Regions from separate parts of the Fructilactobacillus cliffordii genome, predicted to be linked through region 2. Evidence: predicted binding sites of a transcription regulator. Region 2 holds the regulator's gene; each other region holds the start of a gene.
What was found. The regulator Rex, encoded in region 2, represses fermentation and respiration genes when NADH is low (regulators of the CRP and FNR family bind a similar motif). The targets are predictions, from matches to a motif close to TTGTGAANTANTTCACAA.
Positions count from the first base shown of each region.

Region 1: the regulator Rex is predicted to act here: its motif matches at 3,424-3,441, upstream of adhP (alcohol dehydrogenase AdhP).
Region 3: the regulator Rex is predicted to act here: its motif matches at 2,919-2,936, upstream of M3M38_RS00410 ((S)-acetoin forming diacetyl reductase).

Region 1 is NZ_CP097117.1:680,599-686,420, reverse strand. It holds gene M3M38_RS03485 (ECF-type riboflavin transporter substrate-binding protein) at 26-574, shown strand; gene M3M38_RS03480 (ABC transporter ATP-binding protein) at 581-2,278, shown strand; gene M3M38_RS03475 (energy-coupling factor transporter transmembrane component T family protein) at 2,271-3,101, shown strand; tRNA gene M3M38_RS03470 (tRNA-Pro) at 3,174-3,247, shown strand; gene adhP (alcohol dehydrogenase AdhP) at 3,486-4,514, shown strand; gene adhE (bifunctional acetaldehyde-CoA/alcohol dehydrogenase) at 4,600-5,822, shown strand, end outside.
Region 2 is NZ_CP097117.1:510,175-515,996, forward strand. It holds gene M3M38_RS02590 (APC family permease) at 1-1,449, opposite strand, end outside; gene groL (chaperonin GroEL) at 1,581-3,206, opposite strand; gene groES (co-chaperone GroES) at 3,264-3,548, opposite strand; gene M3M38_RS02605 (redox-sensing transcriptional repressor Rex) at 3,682-4,326, opposite strand; gene M3M38_RS02610 (ABC-F family ATP-binding cassette domain-containing protein) at 4,574-5,822, shown strand, end outside.
Region 3 is NZ_CP097117.1:78,199-84,020, forward strand. It holds gene lepA (translation elongation factor 4) at 1-145, shown strand, start outside; gene M3M38_RS00405 (DUF5978 domain-containing protein) at 328-2,847, shown strand; gene M3M38_RS00410 ((S)-acetoin forming diacetyl reductase) at 2,998-3,768, shown strand; gene M3M38_RS00415 (DUF805 domain-containing protein) at 3,816-4,163, opposite strand; gene M3M38_RS00420 (Y-family DNA polymerase) at 4,284-5,573, shown strand; gene M3M38_RS00425 (hypothetical protein) at 5,566-5,822, shown strand, end outside.

The DNA.
Region 1 (5,822 bases), 170 kb from region 2:
AGAAATTAGAAGGAGAATTTTGCTAATGAAAAGTTTATCGGTAAAAAAAGTGGTCGCCATTGGAATTGGGGCCGCCATTTTCGTGATTTTGGATCGGTTTGCCTCCATTCCGACGGGATTTCCCAATACTAATTTAGCGACAACCTACGCTTTTTTGGCTCTCTTTGCATTGATTTACGGACCAGTGGTTGGCTTTTCGGTCGGGTTTATTGGGCATGCGTTAAACGACTTCATGATGTTTGGGAATCCTTGGTGGAGTTGGGTGCTCTGTTCCGCCTTATTTGGGCTCGTGATTGGATTCTTTGGTAAGTACTTCAAGGTGAACCAAGGAATTTTTGGCTGGAAAGACGCTGTGTGGTTTAATCTGATTCAAATTGTGACTAACTACGTTTTATGGGCGTTTGTAGCTCCGACTTTGGATATTTTAATTTACAGCGAACCCGCTAGTAAGGTTTACGTCCAAGGGTTGTTATCTGGAACCTTGGACAGCATCTCCGTGGGAATCTTAGGCACCATTTTGATTAAAGCCTACGCCGCTACTCGGGTCCGCAAGGATAGTTTACGAAAAGAGTAGGAGCTTATGACAGAACCAATCATTAAATTTAGTGATTTTTCGTTTAAATATAACAGTCAGGCGGAAGCTAACCTTACGAACGTAAATCTCGCTGTTCATCCTGGCGAAAAACTATTAATTTTGGGTCCCTCCGGAAGTGGGAAATCGACCCTGGCTAAGTGTATTAATGGTTTAATTCCAGAGGAAGATCCTGGCGATATAACGGGAACCGGGAAAATTGCCGGTCATCCGGTTGGAGCCACGTCGTTATTTGACCTTTCCTTTTCAGTTTCGACGGTTTTGCAGGACCCGGACAGTCAGTTTACGGGTTTAACCGCTGCAGAAGACATCGCTTTTATGTTAGAAAACGATGCCATGCCCCAAGCCCAGATGAAGCAGGTGGTGGCCGAGTGGGCGCACCGCCTGCAAATTAATGGGTTACTGAACCAGTCACCCCAGTCACTATCTGGAGGACAAAAACAAAAGGTTTCGTTGGCAGGAGTTTTAGTCAATCAGGCACCGATTTTATTACTAGACGAACCCTTAGCGAACCTGGATCCCGTTGCTAGTCACGAAATTTTGGCACTGGTGACCAAGTTACAAGCAGAACTCGGGTTTACTCTCGTGATGATTGAACACCGCTTAGATTTAGTTTCCTCTGTCGCTTTTGATCATGCCATCGTACTCAGCGAAGGCCGGGTAGTTAGCGATTCTGATCTGGATATATTGCTAAAAACAGAACGCTTAGAAGAAAATGGCATCGAACCGCCACTTTACGTGCGGGTGTTAAAGGCTGCGGGAATTGACGTGCAACGGCAACCGTATTTAGATCACGTTCAGCAATTAGAATTAATGCCGGCGGAACTAGAGCAAATTCATCGGTGGAGTGAAGAATCAGTTCAACAAGCGCGTCCAGAGCCTCAGGGTTCCGCATTGCTGGAACTACAAAACGTTGGGTTTCAGTATCCCAATCAGGATCACGCGACCCTGGCTGGAGTTGATTGTACCATTCACCAAGGGGATTTTATCAGCGTGGTCGGACAAAACGGAGCTGGGAAATCGACTTTGATGAAGTTAATCTGTGGTTTTTTGCGCGGGACCGGGACGATTACGTGGCAGGGCGAATCATTGGCAACTGCGTCCATTAAGGAAATTGCGGACCACATTGGGTACGTAATGCAGGACCCGAACCAAATGTTGTCACAAAAAACGGTTTTTGCGGAAGTGGCTCTGGGACTACGGTTACGGCAAGCGGAGCACATTGAAACTCAAGTGAACGATGTTTTAAAAATTTGTGGACTCTATCCATTCCGGAACTGGCCGCTCAGTGCGTTGAGTTTTGGACAACGAAAACGGGTGACGATTGCCGCGATTTTGGTGTTACATCCGCAGCTCTTAATTTTGGATGAACCCACGGCCGGACAGGATTGGCAAACCTACACGGAAATTATGACCTTTTTGGAACAATTACACCAACAAGAAATTACCATCATGTTAATTACGCATGATTTAGAACTGATGGCCCAGTATAGTAACCGGGTGTTAGTGGTGAACGATGGGAAATTAGCGGCTGACGTCACACCTAACCAGTTATTACGGAATTCCAAGTTGATGAACGCTGCACACCTTTGTTCTACCAGTTTGGCTACGTTAGCGAAGCAAGCAGGCACTACCGAAGCGAATTTGATGATGGCATTAAAGGAGAGGGGGAAACAGCATGAATGAGGCCAATACGTTAGGGTATCATCCCGGTACCACGTTTATCTACCGCATTAATGCGGCCGCAAAGCTTCTTTTTTTCCTGATTGTATCGGTGGCCTGCATGACGACCTTTGATACGCGCTTTTTGGTTTTAGTGGCTATTTTGTCACTTCTAGTTTTCAAGTGGTCTCACTTAAAGTGGCGTCAGGTGGCGTTTGTGGTGAAGTTTATTGCCTTTTTCTCGATTTTGAACGTGATTCTGGTCTTTGTCTTTTCACCGCAATACGGAGTGCATCTTTATGGTGCAAAAACGGTGCTCATTTCGGCCGGTTATTTTACGGTAACGACGCAGGAACTATTTTACCTGTTAAACGTGACCTTAAAGTACGTCTGCACGGTTCCGCTCGCGTTGGTGTTCATCATGACAACCAATCCGAGTTTGTTTGCATCCAGTCTGAATCGGTTGGGAATTAGCTACAAAATTAGCTACGCCGTGGCGCTAACACTGCGTTACATCCCGGACGTCCAACGCGAATTTGGAGACATCAAGGATGCCCAACAAGCACGGGGGAGTGAACTTTCTGCTAAAGGGAAACTGACCACGCGCTTACACGGAATTATTAATATCATTATTCCGTTGATTTTATCCAGTTTTGAAAATATCGACCGAATCAGTACAGCGATGCAACTACGTCGTTTTGGTAGCAAGAAAAAACGGACGTGGTACACTGCGCAACTCTTTCGAGGAACGGATGCACTGGTGGTAGGACTAGCAATTCTATTGCTGATGATTACCATTTTATTGTTCCAGGTTAATCACGGTCGTTTTTACAATCCGTTTCAGTGAAGGGGATGTTAATCAATTTGCGGTTTAACCATCAACTGAATTTGTGGTATCATAGTTAAGTAATGATACTAACGGGATATAGCTCAGCTTGGTAGAGCGCATGCTTCGGGAGTATGAGGTCGCAGGTTCAATTCCTGTTATCCCGATTAGAATTACGACTAGAGTGGAACTCGCGCTTGCGGGTTCCACTTTTTTTATTAATTTTGTTAATTATCACACAAAATTAAGTTTTACCCGATTGGGTATGATAAAGCGATTGTTATGGTATTTATCCAACTACCTTTAGTTATTTTTAATAAAAATAAGTGTTTTTTTAGTTGACATGTGAATAATTTAACAATATAATGAATTCGTAAAGTAAAGGTTTGGAAAGGGGAAACAATCATGAAAGCAGCTGTTGTGCGTCCGAACTCTGATGGGTACGTGGATGTCAAAGACGTTCAATTACGTCCGATCGAAGATCATGAAGCATTAGTTAAGATTGAATACTGTGGTTTATGTCACACTGATTTACACGTTGCTGCCGGGGACTTTGGTGAAGTTCCAGGTCGAATTATTGGTCACGAAGGAGTCGGAAAGGTCATTCAAGTCGGAAAAGACGTGGATAACCTGAAAGTGGGAGATCGAGTGTCAATCGCTTGGTTCTACTCTGCTGACGGAACTTGTCGTTACTGTGTTACCGGTAACGAAACTCTCTGTCGGAACGTTAAAAACGCTGGATTCAGCGTGGATGGTGCGATGGCGGAAGAATGTATCGTAGATGCCAAGTACGCTGTCAAAGTTCCTGATGGATTGGACCCAATCCAAGCCACTTCCTTAACTTGTGCCGGAGTAACGACTTACAAGGCCTTGAAGGAAGGGGACACCAAACCAGGTGACTGGGTTGAAATCGTCGGGGCCGGTGGCTTAGGTAACTTAGCCGTGCAACTGGCAAAACATGTTTTTGGGGCCCGGGTAGTGGTTACCGACGGTGATCCTGACAAGTTGAAAGCCGCTAAGGAAAACGGGGCCGATGTGGTAATTAATCGGCACGATGACGACGCGACGGAACAAATCATTAAGGCCACTGATGGTGGAGTCGATGCTTCGATCGTAACCGCCGTTAGTGCAGCTGCCTTTACCAACGCGGTGAACGCTTTGGCTCCGAACGGAACGTTGGTTGCCGTGGCTTTGCCAAAGGGTGATATGGCCTTAAACATTGATAAGACGGTCTTAGACGGAATCAAAGTCGCTGGTTCGTTAGTCGGAACTCGAGAAGATTTACGAGAAACCTTCCAATTTGGGGCCGCTGGTGAAGTGGAACCGATCGTTAGAACTGACAAATTGGAAAACATTAACCACGTGATTGACGACATGAAGGCCGGCAAGATTGTTGGTCGGGTAGTCTTTGATTTTACGGGCGCAACTGCCTAATTTATTGTAACAACCGGCAAAACGCCTTGCTCCTCAATCGGAGGGGCAAGTACTGCAGAACATGGAAGTAACCGGAGGAAAGAACATGTCTGACAAAAAAGAAGAAAAACAACTCAAACAAATTGACAATACCATCGACAAGATGGTGAAACGGGCTCACGTTGCCTTAGACGAAATGAGTAGTTTTGACCAAGCTAAAGTTGATGAAATTACGCACGCCATGGTAATTGCCGGAGTCGATGCGCACCAACGTCTTGGTAAAATGGCTTACGAAGAAACGGGACGGGGAGTCGCTGAAGACAAGGCCATCAAGAACTTATTTGCCACTGAAGAAATCTGGCACGACATTCGCAACGACAAAACGGTTGGTGTGATTGACGAAAACTCGGAAGAAGATTTAGTAAAAGTGGCAGAGCCACTGGGTGTCATTGCAGGAATTACGCCAGTAACGAACCCAACTTCCACTACGTTGTTCAAGTCCATCATTTCGATGAAGACGCGGAATGCCATCATCTTTAGTTTGCATCCCCAAGCTTTAAAGTCTTCAATTGAAGCCGCTAAAATCATGCGGGATGCCGCTGTGGCCGCTGGTGCACCTAAAGACTGCATCCAATGGATTGAAGAACCAAGTCGGGAAGCTACGAATGCTTTAATTAAGAACCCTGGCGTAGCATGTACCTTAGCAACTGGTGGTCCTGGTTTAGTTAAAGCCGCTTACTCCACTGGGAAACCCGCTTTAGGGGTGGGTCCTGGTAACGGTCCGGTTTATATCGAAAAGACCGCTAAGATTCCAGAAGCCGTGAACGATATTGTGTTATCCAAGACCTTTGATAACGGAATGATTTGTGCCACTGAAAACAGTGCCGTTATTGATGATGATATTTACGATGATGTGAAGGAACAATTGGAACGCAACCGGGTTTACTTTGTTCCAGAAGCCGAACAACAACAATTAACTGACGCAATGTTTGATAGCACTCGTTTAAGCGTTAAGGGTCCGATCGCTGGAGCAACGGCCCAACAAATTGCTGACATGGCAAACATCAAGGTTCCAAAGGACACTCAAGTGCTTGCCGTGGAAATGACAGGAATTGGACCAAAGTACCCAATGTCTGGGGAAAAATTATCACCAGTGATTTCCGTTTACCGAGCTAAAGGCCACAAAGAAGCCTTTGAAATCGTAAACAAGCTGCTGGATTACGGTGGATTAGGACACACGGCTGCCATTCAAACTCGGAACGAAGAATTAGCGACGAAGTTCGGGGTTTCTGTCAAAGCTTCTCGGATTATTGTAAACTCACCATCTGG
Region 2 (5,822 bases):
GACCAGCACGATGACCGTGGAACCATCGTATTCTCGAATCTGAACGGATTCATTCTTATTGTGAACCCGCAACTGTCGGGCTACTTGTTGGTAGTGATTGTGAACCCGGTAGAACATGTACAAAATCAACGGCATGATGATCAAGTACGGCCAAACTTCCTTGAAGTGCAGTGCAAACAAGAACAGCACTAGCATGACCGAAATTCCGGCTCCAATCAGGTTAATGAACATCTTACCTGGCCAGAAGCCTTCCTTGTGGTGTAACCAATGCACAATCATTCCGGATTGCGATAGCGTGAACGGTACAAACACCCCAACCGCATACAGTGGAATCAGGAGGTTGGTTTTCCCGTTGAAGATCCAGATTAAAACAACAGCTCCAATTGCCAGCGAAATAATTCCATTAGAATAACCCAGCCGGTCTCCCTTATCAAGGTAGGCATGGGGCAGGTACTTATCCTTGGCCATGTTGTAAGCCAAGATGGGAAAGGCTGAGAATCCAGTGTTCGCAGCCACAGCCAGAATTAAGGCCGTCGCCAGTTGTAACATGTAGTAGAAGAACCCGTGCCCAAAGACACCCGTCCCGATTTGAGATAGTACCGTATCCTTGGCGTTCGGGATAATGCCCATGTAGTAACTTAAGAACGTGATGGAACCAAAGAAAATGGCCAAGATGATTGCCATTAAAGCTAACGTATTGGAAGCATTCTTCCGGTTCGGTTGCTTAAAGTTGGGCACCGCATTACTGATGGCTTCCACTCCGGTTAAGGAAGCAGACCCGGCCGAAAAGGCTTTAAAAAACATTAACAGGGTCATACCCTTCACGGAGGCCGTGATTGGTGCTGCAGCATGATAGGTAATCTTCCCCGTTAAAATGTTATACCCCCCAACGATAATCATTAAAATGATCATCAAAATGAAAAGATAAACGGGCAACACTAGGAAGGACGCAGAGTCACGCATCCCCCGCAGGTTCAAGACCATGATGAACAGCACAATCAGAATCGCAATCGGAACCTGATAGTGATATAGGCTAGGAATTGCCGAGGTAATTGCTTCTGTTCCAGAGGTCGTAGACACCGCCACGGTCAACATGTAATCAACCAGTAACGAGCCCCCGGCCACTAGCCCAGCACCTTCACCCCAATTACTCCGAGCCACCACATAGGCTCCCCCACCAGAGGGGTAAGCATAAATAATTTGCCGGTAGGACAAAGTAATGGCGGCCAGAAGAATTAACACCAACAACGCAACCCACATTTGGTACATGAGGGCGGCCGTTGATAGCGTAATCAAGACTGCCGTAATCTGTTCCGTTCCGTAAGCCACTGATGATAACGCATCTGACGACAACAGGGCTAATCCCTTAAAAATCGTAAGGGACTGCCCTGATTCATCGGTACTTTTCAGCGGTCGGCCAATAATTAAACGTTTTAAATATCGCCACATGAAACTGTACTCCTATATCTTGAATTTGCTAACTAGCATTTTTATACAACTGCTACTATACTCCGACTGCCCGTTTCCGACAACAAAAAAAGAGAAGTTTACTAGTGTAAACTTCTCTTTAATTAGTTCGCTTACATCATGCCAGGCATTCCTTGTGCCATGGCCGGATTATCGTTACCGCCATCTTCCTTTGGTTCTTCCGCAACCACGGCTTCAGTGGTTAATAATAAGGAAGAAACAGAAGCAGCGTTTTGTAAAGCAGAGCGACTAACCTTGGTTGGGTCAACCACCCCGGCGGCAATCATGTCTTCATACTTGTCGTCCGCAGCGTTGTAGCCAATTCCTGGTTTTTCTTGCTTCAAGTGGTCCACAATCACAGCACCGTCTACACCGGCATTTTCAGCAATTTGCTTAACCGGAGCTTCCAGAGCCCGACGCACGATGTCAACCCCAGTTTGTTCATCGCCTTCTGCTTCCACAGCAGCCACATCGTTTAAGATGTTGATGAAGGCCGTTCCACCACCAGGAACAAATCCTTCTTCTACGGCAGCTCGGGTAGCGTTCAAGGCATCTTCAATCCGGTACTTGCGTTCTTTCAATTCGGTTTCCGTAGCAGCACCGACTTTGATAACAGCCACTCCACCAGCTAATTTAGCCAAACGTTCTTGCAACTTATCTCTATCAAAATCAGAGTTGGTAGCAGCAATTTGACCCTTAATTTCGGCAACGCGTTGGGCAATGGCATCCTTGTCACCCTTACCTTCCACGATGGTCGTCGAATCTTTCGTAACGTTTACTTTATTGGATTGTCCCAATTGATCAACCGTGGTGTCCTTCAATTCTAAGCCGAGGTCATCACTAATGACAGTCGCACCAGTTAAGGTTGCAATGTCCTGTAATTGAGCTTTCCGGCGGTCACCAAAGCCAGGAGCTTTAACAGCAACCACGTTGAAGGTTCCCCGCATCTTGTTCAGAACCAAGGTTGGGAGCACTTCGCCACCAATGTCATCGGCAATCATCAATAACGAACGACCTTGTTCCACAACTGATTGCAGCAACGGCATGATGTCTTGCATGTTGTTAATCTTCTTGTCGGTGATTAAGATGTAAGGATTGTCTAAATCAGCTTCCATCTTTTCTTGATCAGTGACCATGTATTGGGACATGTAGCCACGATCAAATTCCATTCCTTCAACCACGTCCAAGCTAGTTTCTACTCCCTTGGAGTCTTCGATGGTAATTACCCCATCGTTTCCAACTTTTTCCATGGCGTCGGCAATCAAACTACCCACTTGTTCGCTAGCAGAAGAAATCGAAGCGATTTGGGCAATATCATCTTTGTTTTCCACCTTGTGGCTCATCTTGTGTAAGCTATCAACAGCCGCTTTCGTGGCCTTTTCAATTCCGCGACGAACCCCCACTGGATTAGCACCAGCCGTCACGTTTTTCATTCCTTCTTTAACGATGGCTTGGGTTAAAACCGTGGCCGTCGTAGTTCCGTCACCAGCAACATCGTTCGTCTTGGATGCTACTTCAGAAACTAACTTAGCTCCCATGTTTTCAAAGTGATCAGGTAAGCTAATTGCCTTAGCAATCGTAACCCCATCGTTAGTAATCGTGGGGTCGCCAGCAGTTTCTTCCAAGACCACGTTCCGACCTTTTGGTCCCATCGTTGTTTTAACTGTGTCAGCTAACTTGTCGACACCATTTAGCATGGCGCTCCGTGCGTCATCAGAAAACTTTAATTCTTTAGCCATTTTCATTCACCTCATGTTTAATTAATTTGAACTTGCTATTTCAGCCTAATTGTTAAATTATTTAACGATTGCGAGGAGGTCGCTTTCGTGCATCACAAGATATTCTTGATCTCCATCGTTAACTTTAGTTCCGGCGTATTTATCAAACATTACAACGTCACCTTCGCTAACTACGGGAGCAACTTTTTCACCGTTATCAAGCACTCGGCCGGTTCCAACCGCAACTACTTTTCCTTGGGTTGGTTTTTCCTTAGCGTTTTCAGCTAATACAATGCCGCCAACCGTTTCTTCCGGTTGGTCTTGAATTTCAATAATGACACGATCTCCAATTGGTTGTAACATCATTAATCCCTCCAATAAAGTAACGTTTTAGCACTCAGACTCATCAAGTGCTAATTACATTATTTAATATAAGCTCCTTCGAATTTAAATGCAAGAATTTAGTTCAAAAAAAGAGTTCCTATTTCCGGAACCCTTAGTCATCGCTGCCATGATCGTAATGATCAATGAAATAAATTAAAGTTTGGAGCTCATTGGTAAGATCCACGTTGTGCACCCGAATCCCATCTGGAACGTTTAAACGGCGGGAGGTAAAGTTCAAGATGCCCTTCACGCCTGCTTCTGAGACCTGATCTGCCACATCTTGAGCCACGTTGGTTGGCACAGTTAAAATAACCACACTAATCTGTTGGTCCCGGAGTTGTTTAATCATCTGGTCCATGGGATAAATCGGAACGCCCCCCTGAATCGTGTTAACGTTTTTGGGATTTACGTCAAAGGCGGCAGAAATCCGGATGTTACTATCCTGGTGAAAGTTAAAGTTTAATAGCGCGTGCCCGAGGTTTCCGACTCCAACTAACGCTACGTTGGTTAAACGGTCCTGGTGCAGGATGTTTTTGAAGAATTCCAAGAGGTTCGTAACGTCGTACCCATAACCCCGTTTTCCCAAGGCTCCAAAGTACGAAAAATCGCGCCGAATCGTCGCCGAATCCACGTGAATGGCATCGGCCAGTTCCGTCGATGAAACCCGCGTCTTTCCTCCATCGTGTAAAATATTTAAATAACGATAATAAAGTGGTAGCCGTTTTGCGGTTGCACGGGGAATTTTCACTTCTGCCATTTGCTGATGGCCTCCTTCAAATTAGTCGTTCTACTCTTAATCTCATTTTACCACAAACTATGCGCTTGTGAATTTTTTCGTTAAGCCGGCAATGATTCCCGATTTGATTGGACTGTTCAACTAAAAAAGATGCTTCTTTTTCAAATTCAACCCGCTTAGTTAATTCCACTGGGTTTGTGAATGATTTCATCTCGGTTTTAATTAGCAAACCACAAAATATGATAAGATTACGGCAGGAGGAAGCACAATGATTATTTTACAGGCACAACAACTGACTAAACGCTTTAACGGGACGCCCATTTTTGACGACCTCAATTTAACCATCAATGATCACAGCCATATCGGACTCGTAGGTCAAAATGGGGCAGGAAAATCAACCTTATTAAAGCTACTGGTTGATCCTAAAACCGCTAGCGATGGCCGCGTAACGATTAAACAAGGGCTGTCAATTGGATACCTCCCCCAAAACACGGGGTTACATTCTGACCGGACCATTGAGGCCGAATTAGAACTCCCCTTTGCACGTTTAATTAAAATGGAAACTCGAATTCACGAATTAGAAACCGAAATGAGTCAACCAGCGGTTATTGCTGATCCTGAGAAACTAGCGGCCATTTCCAAAACCTACGATCAATTACAAGCAGATTTCAAGCGCGACAATGGCTATGGCTATCATGCTGAAATTCGAACCGTCATGAGTGCTTTTGGGTTTTCAACTGCTGACCAAAACCGACCGATTAATGAACTTTCCGGTGGTCAACAAACTCGGGTGGCCCTGGCAAAACTGCTATTAGAAAAACCAGACCTTCTGATTCTCGACGAACCGACCAACCACATTGACATGGGGACCACGGCCTGGCTTGAAAACTTTCTAAAGTCTTATAGTGGCGCCCTGTTGGTGGTTTCCCATGATCGGTACTTCTTGGATCAAGTGGTTAATGAAATTTACGACCTCGAAAACGGCCGGTTGACCCACTATTCAGGAAACTACAGCTTTTTTGTAAAGGAAAAACAGCACCAGTTATCGATTGCTGCCAAGAAATACGAAAAACAACAGCATCAAATCAAAAAGGACGAAGAGTTCATCCAAAAAAACATGGTCCGCGCTTCGACCACCAAACGAGCTCAGTCCCGCCAAAAGCAATTGGCAAAAATCGAACGGGTTGAAAAACCGCATCCCCAACATGCAACCGCTCGCTTCCAATTTCATCCGGATCGTAAAAGTGGTGAAGTCGTACTCGACGTAGAAAAGCTGGGTATCGGCTACCAAAAGGAGCTTAGTTACCCCATCGACCTCCACCTAAAACGCGGTCAACGGTTCGCCATCTTTGGCCCCAATGGAGTCGGTAAGTCGACGTTGTTAAAAACAATCGTAGGTGAAATCCCCCCACTGCGGGGAACCATCAACTTTGGCACTGGCGTCCAAATCGGGTACTACGACCAACAACAGGCCCGCCTGCATCCTGAAAAAGACGTGCTTCATGAACTTTGGGATG
Region 3 (5,822 bases), 430 kb from region 2:
CACTGGGGATCCAGATCGGAGAGCAAAGTTGCTGGAGAAGCAGAAACGAGGGAAGAAACGGATGAAGGCCGTGGGAAAGGTGGATATTCCCCAGGAAGCATTCATGACCGTTCTGCAATCCGATACGGAACAAAACGGTGATTGATGAAAAATCCGCAACTGAAATAGCAGTTGCGGATTTTTAGTTAGGAAAATTTACTTCAACAGTGAAACATCTTTAATTAAACCCTATAACAGTAAAAACGTAAGATAATGATAATTCTCATTGTGGTATACTTAGGTTAGAAACCTGTTCTTAAATAAGTTTAGTTATTGGAGTCTTGACTTATGAAGTGTAAATGGAAAATAATTTTTAGTGGATTTGTAGTTACCCAAATGTTAGTTGCTTATCCCCAAATTGTGGATGCAGCTCCAGTGTCATCAGCGACCGTTAGTAATGTGACTGCTCAGGATCAACTGGCTGATCATATTGTGAATGGTTCTTTTGAGGAGCCGGTTTTACCTGCTAACAGTATTAATATTACCTCCGAAAATAATGTTCCAGGGTGGTCAACTACTGCTGGTGACCATAACATTGAAATGATGAATGGAAATGGTGGTAAGTACCATAATTTCAGGCCGGCCGTTGGAAATCAATGGGCAGAGATTAATGCCAATGAACCTGGGGAATTATATCAAGTGGTTAAATCTATTCCAGGGACAATCATGCATTGGAGTCTTTACCATGCTGGTAGGGATCAAACTGATACGATGGATATTAACATTGGAACGTTAACCAATCACAGCGCCGTTAGACGGGTTTCCAGTCCGAATCGAACGTGGACACGCTATGATGGTTATTATGAGGTCCCCGATGGGCAGACAGAAACTTACTTCGGATTTAAGAGTGTGACCAGTAAAGAACCTTCGTATGGTAATTACATTGATGGAGTAGAATTTAGTGTTTATTCTAAAACACCAATGCAGCCGGTGAATGCTAATAATGGTGAGGTAATTCCACCAAGTGAAAATAAATTTGATTTTCCGCCAGTTAATGGAAATGAAGGAGATCAAATTACAATTGATCCAAACACGTTGCCAGATATTCCTGGATACAATAAACCTAAAGAACCGTTTACGGTGACGATTCCGGCGGACGGGACGCCAATTGATATTCCATATACGCCGATTCCGGAACCAGAAACGCCGAGTCAGCCGGTGGATCAGAACGGGAACGTCATTCCGCATACGGGAATTGATTTTCCTAATTATCCTGGAAAACCCGGGGATCAAATCACGATTGATCCGAATACGTTGCCTGATTTACCTGGATACAATAAACCCCAAGAACCGTTTACGGTGACAATTCCGGCGGACGGGACGCCGATTGATATTCCATATACGCCGCTTCCGGAACCAGAAACACCGAGTCAGCCGGTGGATCAGAACGGGAAGGTCATTCCGCATACGGGAATTGATTTTCCTAAGTATCCCGGAAAGCCCGGGGATCAAATTACAATTGATCCGAATACGTTGCCTGATTTACCCGGTTATGAAAAACCGAAAACGCCTTTTACGGTAACAATTCCAGCGGACGGGACGCCAATCAACATTCCGTATACGCCGCTTCCGGAACCAGAAACGCCGAGTCAACCGGTAGATCAGAACGGGAACGTCATTCCGCATACGGGAATTGATTTTCCTAAGTATCCCGGAAAGCCCGGGGATCAAATTACAATTGATCCGAATACGTTGCCTGATCTACCCGGTTATGAAAAACCGAAAACGCCGTTTACGGTAACAATTCCGGCGGACGGGACGCCAATTAATATTCCATATACGCCACTTCCGGAACCAGAAACGACGAGTCAACCGGTGGACCCAAACGGGAAGGTCATTCCGCATACGGGAATTGATTTTCCTAAGTATCCCGGAAAACCTGGAGATCAAATCACGATTGATCCGAATACGTTGCCTGATCTACCCGGTTATGAAAAACCGAAAACGCCGTTTACGGTAACGATTCCGGCGGATGGGACGCCAATTGATATTCCATATACGCCGCTTCCAGAACCAGAAACGCCGAGTCAGCCGGTGGACCCAAACGGGAAAGTTATTCCGCATACGGGAATTGATTTTCCTAAGTATCCCGGAAAGCCCGGGGATCAAATCACGATTGATCCGAATACGTTGCCTGATCTACCCGGATACAATAAGCCTAAAGAACCGTTTACGGTGACGATTCCAGCGGATGGGACGCCAATTGATATTCCATATACGCCACTTCCAGAACCAGAAACGCCGAGTCAGCCGGTGGATCAGAACGGGAAGGTCATTCCGCATACGGGAATTGATTTTCCTAAGTATCCCGGAAAGCCCGGGGATCAAATTACAATTGATCCGAATACGTTGCCTGATCTACCCGGTTATGAAAAACCGAAAACGCCGTTTACGGTAACAATTCCGGCGGACGGGACGCCAATTAATATTCCATATACGCCACTTCCGGAACCAGAAACGACGAGTCAACCGGTGGACCCAAACGGGAAGGTCATTCCGCATACGGGAATTGATTTTCCTAAGTATCCCGGAAAGCCCGGGGATCAAATCACGATTGATCCGAACACGTTACCAGATATTCCTGGATACAATAAACCGAAAACGTCGTTTACGGTAACGATTCCAGTGGCTGGAAATCTGATTAACATTCCATACACACGAGGATCAGATAGGCAGGTGGTTTCACAGCACCAAGCTAAACAACCACTAATTCCGCAGTTAGGTGCTCAACATTCGATGGCAGTAGTTATCCTTGGTTTAATCTTGCTTTTGTTATCATTACTTATGGTGATTTTATTTGGATATTAAGTTATTCCAGAATTTAGGATATTTCTGATTAAAGTTAGAACTAACTCGGTTTTAATGAATGACTATTTCTATTGTGCATTTATTAACAATTGGTAGTATAATTAATCCGTTAAGTTAGTTAAATTTTTAGTTTAGAAATTGGAGTAGGACATGAAAAAAGTTGCTTTAATTACAGGAGCAGGACAAGGAATTGGAGAAGCAATCGCGAAACGTTTACACCACGATGGTTTTGCGGTGGCCTTAGTGGGTCGAACCCTGGACAAAGTCGAAGCAGTCGCTAAGGAAATCCAAAATGACCACGGCGATGCAATTGCGATTCAGGCCGATGTTGCAAAACGCGATGATGTTTTTGCCGCCGTGCAAAAGACTTACGACCACTTTGGTGATTTCAACGTAATGGTTAATAATGCTGGAGTGGCACCGACAACCCCAATTTTTGAGGTAACTCCAGAAGTTCTGGAAGAAGCCGAACGAATTAACGTTGGTGGAACAATTTGGGGCATTCAAGCAGCTGCCACGATGTTTAAGAATTTAGGTCATGCTGGTAAAATCATCAACGCTTCCTCGCAAGCCGGAATGACTGGAAATCCCAACTTAACGGTTTATGGATCTACCAAGTTTGCCATTCGAGGGATTACCGAAACCACGGCGAAGGAATTGGCAGACGATGGGATTACGGTCAACGCCTTCTGTCCCGGAATCGTGGTAACACCAATGATGAACGACATTGCCCAACAAGTGGCTGATAAAGCAGGAAAACCGTTTGAATGGGGAATGGAACAGTTTGCTAAGGACATCGCATTAAAACGGCTTTCGCAACCTGAAGACGTTGCTGGGTGTGTTTCTTATCTGGCTGGACCAGATTCAAATTACATGACCGGACAATCACTCTTGATTGACGGTGGAATGGTCTTTAATTAATAAAAATGGCTGAACCTGAATTTAAACAGGTTCAGCCATTTTTTTAGTTAACGCCAGCGACTAGCTCTTCTAGTTGGAAGAATTAGGAGAATCAAGAGCCACAGGGTTCCGATAGCCGGGATTATTTGAATCCAGAACCACCAACCTGAATGGTTGGAGTCGTGGAGCCGGCGGAAGGTTACAGAAATGCTTCCAATCCATGCTAAGAGAAACATGATTCCGTAAATAACGGAAACCATTTGGGCGGATACGGTGCCCGCTAGAACACCCAATAACCAAGCAGCTAGCAGCGCTAAGATGTAGTTAAAAATGAGGGGAATCCAGAATTCAACTAGCGAAGCGGTTCCCGAAAAGTTAAAGATATTATGCCAGAAATTACGATATGCTCTAAACATGATGGTCCTCCATTTTAAAATAGTTAGTTTCATTTTATTATATCAGAGGACAAATGGACATTTACACGAACTTTGAGGTGAGATATAATAGTACCGAACAAATGTTCGGGAGATGGAGTAATGAACTACGATGCAGAACCTCATGGGGTTTATTTTTTCATTGATAATAAGTCTTTTTACGCTAGCTGTGAAAGTGTAGCCCGAGGATTAAATCCGTTGACAGCTGTTTTATGCGTCATGTCAGAAACTGCCAACACTAACGGGGGACTAATTTTGGCTGCTTCCCCCCGTGCAAAGCAGTTGTTCGGGCTTCACAACGTCAACCGTCAGTATGAGTTGCCACACGATGAACATCTCATTCTGGTTCCACCACGCATGAATCTTTACATCAAAAAGAACCTAGAGATTAATCAGATTTTTACTGAATTTGCAGCTGAAGCAGACCTGCTACCATATTCGATTGATGAGTCGTTGTTAGACATGACCCACTCGTGGCGGTTATTTGGCAATACAGTGAAAACAGTGGCTCAGCAAATTCAGCGTGAGATTAAGCGACGCCTGGGTTTGTACGTCACGGTGGGAATTGGAGATAATCCGGTGCAAGCCAAGCTAGCCCTAGATCTTTATGCGAAGCATAACCGGAATCTGATTGGCGAACTGCATTATGAAGATGTGCCAACCAAACTGTGGCCAATTCAGAATTTAACGTCCGTATGGGGAATTGGCAAACGTCAGGCACAACGATTAGCACGATTAGGGATTCATTCGATGGCTGAGTTAGCTGCTGCTAATCCATATGTCTTAAAACAAGAGCTGGGGGTGATTGGAACCCAACTATTTGCGACTGCCTGGGGAATTGACCGTAGTAATCTGCACGAAGCTTATCAACCCCAACAACGGAGTTATAGTAACGGCCAGGTGTTGCCCCGGGACTACTGTCAGGAAAGTGAACTAGCAGTGGTGATTAAGGAACTAGCTGAACAGGTTGCCGCTCGCGTTCAGGCTCATCATTTCCAGGTCGGATCGGTTACGTTACAACTGGGCATGGCTCATGGGCAAGTCGATGCGCACCATCTCTCCCATACTCAGCGGATTCCGACTACGGATCAAACGGTTGAACTCCGGCAGGTGGTGATGGCAATATTTCAAAAGCTCTGGCACGGGGAAACGATTCGGTGGATTAATCTGGCCTTTGGTGATTTAACTCCTGCCACCGGAATGCAACTGGATTTACTAGCTGATAACCAGCGACGTACAAAGCAACGCGAGTTAGACCACGTCACCGCTGCGATTCGAAAACGGTTTGGAGTAGATGCTGTCTTTCGCGCTCAAAGTCTTTGTTCCGGGGGAACCGCGTTGGAGCGTGCCGGATTGGTGGGAGGTCATAGTGGGGGCAATAGCTATGAATAAGCCGGACGTTTCAACCACCGTTACGACCATTAACCACCGGATTTCCCGCCAGTTTCATCCTCAATCAGGAAGTCGATACACCATTTTAATTGTGCATGATCCGTATGCGCCCGCTTTTAACTGGTTCTTGAACATTAAGCATCCCCACCAAAACGCCCGCTCTCAGCCTCTGGCAGTTTTACCGAGTGATTTACAGTGTCTAGAAGCGGTTTTAAAGGGAGTCAGTGAGCAATATCACTTTACGATTAA